Regions from separate parts of the Arthrobacter sp. LT660 genome, predicted to be linked through region 2. Evidence: predicted binding sites of a transcription regulator. Region 2 holds the regulator's gene; the other holds the start of a gene.
The links. The regulator LexA, encoded in region 2, represses DNA repair genes until DNA is damaged. The targets are predictions, from matches to a motif close to TCGAACANNTGTTCGA.

Region 1 (4,413 bases), 810 kb from region 2:
CCTCATCCAGATTCCCACCCGAGTACATCAAAAATGCGTCAATAGCTGGATGGCGCGCAAGAACGTCAATGCCTTTGGCATTAGATCCGGTGGAAACACCATGCGTAATCACCTCCATTCACTCAGCTTCACGCAACAGCACCGAATTGGTGTTGATTTGCTCAAATTGTGTGGCGTGAAGCTCTAAACACACGCGTCGCCGGCTTGCGGGCTCCCGCGGGGTAGCTCGCAAGCCGTCGCTAAACTTGATTGGATGGTGGATATGTCGAAATTTTCCATGGTTCCCGTGCATGCCCCGTACCCGGGCGCACACGAATGGCTGAGAAGCATTGTCAATGGCGAATCCGTTGACGTCGCTTACGCACCTGTCATTACGGAGCAATCGTTCGAACCGGGCGATCAAGAACTGCGCGAGGTCTGGCCGGAAGGCGCCCAACTGTGTTGGTTTGGCGGACCTGCCGCAGCACCCCTGGAGGGGTGGCCGCGGAACAGCAACGGTGAACCGCTGGCACACGTGATTGCCCTGGATCTTGCCATGGTCGATGGAACCGCGCACCCCGACGACAAGGCTACGTGGCCGGATCTGCGCGAGGGATTGCCCAAGACAGGCGTGCTCGAAGTGTTTCACGACCTTCAATCCTTCGGTTTCGAAGCCGAGGACAAGGCCAACGGTGGATGGGTGGTGCGTTGGATTCCGGAACCCGACAGATCGGTCCTGATTGATGCCCCGAAGGACCTGGATACACCGAGCGAGGTATGCCAAGTGGCCCTGACCATGCCGGGATACACGATTCCGGGTGCCCACAATTTTGTGGATTCGGACAAGAAGCTCTTCACCCAGGTCGAAAGAGCTGGCGCGGACCTGCAACGCACATGGATGCACCAACGGCAGGTCACCGATATCTCGGAACCCATTCCCTACAGCCATGTATATGGACATCCGGATCGCAACAGTGCCCTCGCCGTTGAGGTCTTCGAAAATGTGCTTCCGCTTGACGACGGAGATCAATACCGATTGATTTTGGACATTGAAAGCTGGACTTTCCTGGAAGGTTGGTTCGGTGATGTCGGCAATCTTGAAGTCTGGATGCGGCAGTCCGACCTTGACGCGCAACGCTTCAGTAAAGCCTGGTGCCTGATCCGCACAGACTGACGCAGATCCATACTGGTTAAGATGAGACGCCCGCTGATGCGCGGGCGTCTCATTCATTGTCATAAATTGCGACGTATCACAACCGAATGCATTGGGCTTAGAGTGGACCGTCCCAGTGAAGGTTCCCCCTGCGGACGCGGACGGGCTACGCAGGAGCATTCTGAAAACTACCTTCTTACTTATTCCACGACGGGATCCAATGGGATCAGGTCGAATAGGCTACTAACGAATACTCGCCTGTACCGGTAGTCGGCGCGATCCCGACGCACACCGGAACACCGACGTGCCGAGCGACGGCGGCCCGGACGGTCCGCGCCGTCTCCAACAGCCGCGACTCCGCCTCCACGGGGTCCGCCGCCGATCCGGCCAACCCCAGGAACGACTCGTCGATCGAGTAGACCTCCTGCCAGACGCCAAAGCGCCCGATCACCTCCATCACCCGCGCCGACAGGTCGCCGTACAGCTCGTAGTTGCTCGAGCGGGCCACCAGCCCCCACGACGCGGCGGACGCCGAGATCTGGAACCACGGGGCCCCCGTCTTGATCCCCAGCGCCTTGGCTTCGGCCGAGCGCGCCACCACGCAGCCGTCGTTGTTGGAGAGCACGACGACGGGGCGTCCCTCCAGCGACGGATCGAAGACGCGCTCGCACGAGACGTAGAAGTTGTTGACGTCCACCAGCGCGATCTGTTCCCGCGGCCGCGCCCCGGCCCGGTCCTCGAACCGCTCCCCGTCAGACATGGTGCAGGCAGCGGGTCGCGACGCCCCAGACCGTCAGGTCCGCCAGCTCCGCGAGGTCGGTGCCCGGGCCGCCGTCGTCCGTGTCCAGCCGCGCGCCGCGCCCGGTGAGCCTCAGGCGGCGCACCACCAGCTCGCCGTCGAGGACCGCGACGACGACGGACCCGTCGCGCGGGGCGAGCGAGCGGTCCACGATCAGCTCGTCGCCGTCGGAGATGCCGGCGGCGGCCATCGAGTTCCCGGCGACCCGCATGACGAACGTGCAGGTGCGGTCGCGGATCAGGTGGCGGTTGAGGTCGATCCCGCCCTGGAGGTAGTCGCGCGCGGGCGAGGGGAAGCCGGTCGCCTCGCCCGGCGTGCCGCCCTCCGGGTCCGGCGCGCCGCGCGGTGCGGGATCCACTCCGAACACGCCACCCACCCCCTTAGAACATAGTTTCGATTCTAGAGAATACCACCGGAGGGCGGAGTCCACGAGTGTCGCGTGACAGTGGCGTGCGCCACGCGGGCGTACGATGGCGGCAGTGGGCTCCGCCACTAGCGCCGGGTCCAAGACAAGAGGCCCGGAAGCCTTTCAGGGGCCCAGACCGACCTACGGTCCGATTCACCGCCGCAACCGCAGCCGGGATCCCCCGCGCCGCACCGCGCACCGCACCGCGCACCGCACCGCCTCCCGATCCGCCCCGCTCGACGCGGCCGATCCACCACGGACTAAGGAACACACATGAGATCCAGGCACTGCATCCCCGCCATCGCCGCCGCCGCCGTCCTGCTGCTGGCCGGTTGCGTCGACAACAGCGCGGCCGAGGCGCCGGAAGGCGCCGCCGGCGCATCCGGTTCGTCCGAGGCGATCACCGTGGAGAAGGACGAGGAGATCGCCGCGCTGCTGCCGGACTCCATCCGGGAGGCCGGAGTGCTCAACGTCGGCATGGCGAACAACTATCCGCCGAACGAGTTCAAGGACCCGAACGGTGATCCCGACGGCTGGTCGGTCGACCTCACGAACGCGATCGGCGCCCGGCTCGGCCTCGATGTCAACTTCGACATCGGCACGTTCGACAACATCCTTCCCTCCATCAAGGCGGGCAAGGCGGACATGGGCATGTCCTCCTTCACCGACACCCTGGAGCGCGAGAAGCAGGCCGACTTCGTCAACTACTACTCCGCCGGCATCCAATGGGCCTCGCCGCAGGGCAAGACGGTAGACCCCAACAACGCGTGCGGCCTCAAGGTCGCCGTCCAGGCGACGACCTACGAAGACACGCACGAGGTCCCGGCGAAGTCCAAGGCCTGCACCGACGCCGGCAAGGAGCCCATCGAGATGTTCCGGTACGACGCCCAGGACCAGGCGACGAACGCACTGGTCATCGGACAGGTGGACGCGATGAGCGCCGATTCGCCCGTGACGCTGTACGCGATCTCGAAGACCAAGGAGAAGCTGCAGACGGCCGGAGACGCCTTCGAGGTGGCTCCCTACGGGATTCCGGTGGACAAGGACAGCGAGTTCACGCCGGTCCTGCAGGAGGCGCTGCAGTCGCTCATCGACGACGGAACCTACACGCGGATCCTCGCCGAATGGGGCGTCGAAAGCGGGGGCGTGGAAGACGCCGCGCTCAACGTCGCCGCACAGGGCTAGCCGAACGTGGTTCCCCAGACGCGCGGGGTGCTTGCGCCTCCCGATTCCCCACTCGGCGCCGGGGACGCCGGCGAGCCCCTCACGGCCATCCCGCTGCGCCACCCCTGGCGGATGTTCATCGCCGTCGTGCTGGTGCTCGGGCTGGCGCTGTTCGTCGTCGACGCCTCCCAGCGCGAGGAGTACGGATGGGCCGACGTCGGAAAGTACCTCTTCGACCGGCGGATCAGCGAGGCCGCCCTCGTCACGCTGCAGCTGACGGTGTACTCCATGGTCATCGCGATCGCCCTGGGACTCCTGCTGGCGATCATGCGGCTCTCCCCCAACCCCGTCCTCAAGGGCGTCGCGTGGCTGTACCTCTGGATCTTCCGCGGCACGCCCGTGTACGTCCAGCTGGTCTTCTGGGGAATCGTCGCGCTGATCTACCCGGTCTTCACGATCGGCATCCCGTTCATGGATCCGTGGGTCACGATAGAGAACGGGATCTTCACCAACCTCTTCGTCACCGCCGTGATCGGGCTGGCGCTGAACGAGGCCGCGTACATGTCCGAAATCGTCCGGGCCGGACTGCTCTCCGTCGACGAGGGACAGGAGGAGGCGTCCACGGCCCTCGCCATGTCGTGGGGGCAGACCATGCGCTTCGTGGTGGTTCCGCAGGCCATGAAGATCATCATCCCGCCGACCGGAAACGAGGTGATCTCCATGCTCAAGACCACCTCGCTGGTCGCGGCCATCCCGCTGAGCATCGACCTGTACGGCATCTCGCGGGGAATCTCCGCCGTGACGTTCACGCCGGTGCCGCTGCTGATCGTCGCGTCCATCTGGTACCTGCTGTTCACCTCGATCCTGATGGTGGGGCAGCACTTCATCGAAAAGCGCTTCGCCCGCGGGACC
Region 2 (4,413 bases):
GACACCGTGGGTTTTGTCCGGAGCCTGCCGACCCAACTCGTGGAAGCGTTCCGCTCCTCGTTGGAGGAGGTCGCGGACGCGGACCTGATCCTGCACGTGGTCGACGCGTCGCATCCGGATCCGGAGGGGCAGATCCATGCCGTCCGCCAGGTCTTCACGGAAGTCGATGCGCAGAACGTCCCGGAGATCATCGTCCTGAACAAGGCGGACGTGGCGGACCCGTTCGTGTTGGAACGGATCCGGCAGCGCGAGCCGCGCCACGTCGTCGTCTCCGCCCGGACGGGCGACGGCATCGACGAGTTGCTGCAGCTGATCAGCGACTCGATACCCAGGCCGAGTCTGCGGCTCGAGCTGCTGATCCCCTACGACCGCGGGGACATCGTCAACCGGCTCCACGGCTCCGATGCAGAGATCCTCGAGACCGAACACGTCGGGGACGGTACACGGATGGTCGTGAAGGTCCGCGAGGGCCTGGCGTCCGAATTGGAGCGGTTCACCGTACATGGCTGAGGTCGAGGACGTCATTGCGCTCCTCGACGTGGCAGTCGAGGGCATGGGGGGACAGAACCGCGCTGGCCAGCACGAAATGGCACAGAAGGTGTGCGAATCCCTCGACTCGGGCAGGCATCTGCTGGTGCAGGCGGGGACCGGCACCGGCAAGTCGCTCGCGTATCTGGTTCCCGCGATCGCCCATGCGCTGGAAGCGGACAAGCCGGTCGTGGTCTCCACGGCCACGCTCGCCCTGCAGGCGCAAATCGTGGGCCGCGACGTGCCCCGGTTGCTGGAGCACCTGCGTCCGCACCTGCCGCGACCTGTGAACGTTGCGTTGGCAAAGGGACGCTCAAACTACGTGTGCAAGTACAAGCTTGGCGGCGGATATCCCGATGAGGACGACGGGGCGGTCTTCGCCCTCGGCGAGGACGGAGCGGCCATGCCGCTGACCGCGGGGGCGGCCCCCAGTAGCGCACTGGGCCAGGAAGTCGTGCGTTTGCGCGAATGGGCCGAGGAAACCGAATCCGGCGACCGCGACGACCTGACTCCGGGAGTGGGCGACCGCGCCTGGCACCAGGTTTCGGTAACGGCCATGGACTGTCTGGGGGCGCAGAAGTGCCCCATGGCTGAGGAGTGCTTCAGCGAACTTGCCCGCAAGAACGCAGCCGAGGCTGACATCGTGATTACAAACCATGCCATGTTGGCGATTGCCGCGTTCGAGGGACTGGCCGTTTTGCCGGACTTCGACACGGTGATCATCGACGAGGCCCACGAACTCCAAGACCGCGTGACGAATTCCGTGACCCGTCCGCTGTCCGTCGCCCTGGTGGGCGCGGCCGTGTCCGCCGCGCGCAAACACTGCGCGGTTAGCGTCGAGGCCCTCAACCAGGCGGGCAAGGCGCTACAACGCGCACTCGAGGGGCACCCCACCGGTTTGATGCCCTCTGGGTTGAACGAGGAGCAGGCCGCCGCGGTGCGTCAAATCCGCGAGGCCGCGCGGGTGGCGCTCTCGGACTCCAAACCCGCGGGGAACGAGTCCGTCGACGGCGGCAGGCAGATGGCGCGTTCGCAACTCCAGTACCTCGCCGAGCAGTGCGACCGCTTCGAATCGGCCCAAGATTCCCGCGAGGTCCTGTGGGCATCGCGTTCCGGGACGTTCACTCCCGGACAGGGGTTCACCCAACCGGACGAATCCACTCCGGCGACCCTGAACGTCGCCCCGCTATCCGTCGCGGGCCGTCTGCGGGAGGGATTGTTCGACGGAAGGACGGTCATCCTGACGTCGGCGACACTCGCGATTGGCGCGGCCTTCGAACCGGTTGCCGGTTCGCTCGGCCTGCTGGGCGAAGGTGCCCCCAGCTGGACCGGAGTCGACGTCGGAAGCCCTTTCGACTATCCCCGCCAAGGCATGTTGTACGTCGCCAAGCACCTGCCGAAGCCGTCACGGAGCGTGTCGTCGGAGACGCTTGCCGAACTCGGGGATCTCATTCGCGCCGCGGGCGGGGGGACGCTCGCGTTGTTCTCGTCCCGTCGGGCAGCGGAGGAGGCCGCGGAGGCTTTGCGTCCGTTGGTTGACCAAGAGATCCTCTGCCAGGGCGAATCGGGTATGGCCGCCCTCGTCAAGCGGTTCGGCGAGGAAAGGGACACCTGCCTCTTCGGAACCATGACCCTGTGGCAGGGGGTTGACGTGCCCGGCCCGGCATGCCGCCTCGTGGTGATCGACCGCATTCCGTTCCCGCGCCCCGACGACCCGCTGGCCACCGCCCGGAGCAGGGACGTGGCCCGTCACGGCGGAAACGGCTTCATGGCAGTCTCGGCAAGCCACGCCGCCGTTCGTCTCGCCCAAGGGGCGGGACGACTGATCCGCTCCACCTCCGACCGGGGAGTGGTGGCGGTCCTCGATTCGCGGCTGGCCACAGAGCGGTATGGCGGCTTTCTCCGCGCCTCGTTGCCTCCGATGTGGGCAACGACGGACAAGAAGACTGTGCTGGGCGCGTTGGAGCGGCTTGCCGGTTCCTAGGTGCGTGCGGGCGGCGCCGGGCAACCGCTAGAGCGAACGCATCACCGAGACGACCTTTCCCATGATGGTCGCGTGGTCGCCCAGGATCGGCTCGTACTGGCGGTTTTGCGGCAGGAGCCACGTGTGCCCGTCGCGCTGCCGGAACGTCTTGACCGTGGCCTCGTCGTCCAGCAGGGCGGCGACGATGTCGCCGTTCTCGGCGTTCTGCTGGCGGCGCACCACCACCCAGTCACCGTCGCAGATGGCCGCTTCGACCATCGAGTCCCCGCTGACCTTGAGCATGAACAGGTCACCATGGCCCACGAGTTGGCGCGGAAGCGGCATGATGTCCTCCACCGTCTGGTCCGCAAGGATCGGTCCGCCGGCCGCGATCCGACCCACCAGGGGCACCATTGCGGTGTCCGACGACGTGCTCAGTTCCGCCACCGGCATTCCGTTGATGGCCATCAGGTTCGACTCGGCGGATTCCGCGGACACTTCGCCGTCGCTCAAGGTCAGGGGCATCAGAATCTCCATGGCACGGGGACGCCGGGGGTCCCTGCGGATGTAGCCCAGCTTCTCGAGCTGTGCGAGTTGGTGGGTCACGCTCGAGAGACTGGCAAGGCCCACTGTGTCGCCGATCTCCCGCATCGACGGCGGGTATCCGTGATCGGCCACCGCGCGCTGGATGGTTTCGAGGATCTTCTTCTGCCTGATGGTCAGGCTCTTCGGTGTCCGCCGCGGCGCCCGATTCTCCATTGTGCTCATGCCCTGCCCCGTGCCTCTCGTCCCTGCGTTGCCGGATGCCCGCCCAACCTGTCGGTGCCCGGTGGTGAACTCAATCCCACTGGCTTCCTTTCCGCCAACGCTAGTGGAACGGAACCCGCTTTCAAAGGTTTGTTCGATCGTGTCTCGACAATCGTCGTCCAGGGATGCTAAAAATGGAACATAACAAATTCGAAGATAAGTTCGAACAGGAGTTTCGAAGAGACGAAAGCCTGCCCCGAACCCGAACGGACTGGAACCTCCCGCGAAATCAGCGGGCGAAGCAACATGAAAGGCAAGTCATGGCTCAGATAGTGCTTCCCGCAGCTTTTGTTCCCCCGGCCCGCCCCGAGGCGAACGCGCCAGTCCACGCGGTCCCGTCCACGCAGGCATCGGTGCGGCTCACACGTCGCGGGCGTTTCCTGCTCATCGGACTCCCCGTGCTCCTGGGAGCCACGGCCTTGCTGGTGCTCCTTGGTGTATTCACGGCTCCCGTGATGGCCGCGGGTACCGGCGAAGCGACCCCCGTGCTAGCCGACACGGTGACGGTCTCCGAGGGGGAGACCCTCTGGGGGCTCGCGGCCGAATTCGCACCCAATCGCGATCCACGCGAGGTCATCTCCGAAATCGCCGAACTGAACAACCTGGCCGGTTCCAAGCTCGTTCCGGGCCAGGAACTGTTTGTCCCGACCGGCGACTAGACGCCAACACCGCGCGGTCCCGACCGCGCCTCCCGATCTGCGCCACTGGTCCGGCCCGCCCGGCAGCGCCCGTTTGTGACCGGCGCGGGGTCGCGGATTGGAGCCCTCCGTGAAGACGGCACTAGAATCGTCCGGTGAGTGATCAGCTTCGACGCCTGGCCAAACTACCGCTGCGGGACAATCTGAGGGGCCTCGAGCCCTACGGTGCGCCCCAGCTGGACGTGCCGGTTCTGCTCAACGTGAACGAGAACACGCATCCCGTCCCCCCCGAGGTCAGTGCGGCGATCGCCGCGGACGTGGCAGCGTGCGCGTCGGGCCTGAACCGCTATCCCGACCGGGAGTTCACGGAACTCCGCGAACGGTTGGCGGCCTATCTCGGGCACGACCTCGACCCGTCCAACATTTGGGCCGGCAACGGCTCGAACGAAGTGCTGCAGCACATTCTCCAGGCTTTCG

Region 1: a site for LexA is predicted at 2,313-2,328, ahead of AC0QSG_RS14360 (LexA family protein). Genes of this name have one in related genera too.

What each region holds. Positions count from the first base shown of each region.
Region 1 is NZ_CM149651.1:3,077,544-3,081,956, reverse strand. It holds gene AC0QSG_RS14375 (hypothetical protein) at 1-187, shown strand, start outside; gene AC0QSG_RS14370 (DUF1963 domain-containing protein) at 254-1,153, shown strand; partial or broken gene AC0QSG_RS14365 (Y-family DNA polymerase) at 1,380-1,892, opposite strand; gene AC0QSG_RS14360 (LexA family protein) at 1,885-2,289, opposite strand; gene AC0QSG_RS14355 (ABC transporter substrate-binding protein) at 2,611-3,522, shown strand; gene AC0QSG_RS14350 (amino acid ABC transporter permease) at 3,529-4,413, shown strand, end outside.
Region 2 is NZ_CM149651.1:324,335-328,747, forward strand. It holds gene hflX (GTPase HflX) at 1-510, shown strand, start outside; gene AC0QSG_RS01495 (ATP-dependent DNA helicase) at 503-2,512, shown strand; gene lexA (transcriptional repressor LexA) at 2,540-3,259, opposite strand; gene AC0QSG_RS01505 (LysM peptidoglycan-binding domain-containing protein) at 3,559-3,957, shown strand; gene AC0QSG_RS01510 (histidinol-phosphate transaminase) at 4,092-4,413, shown strand, end outside.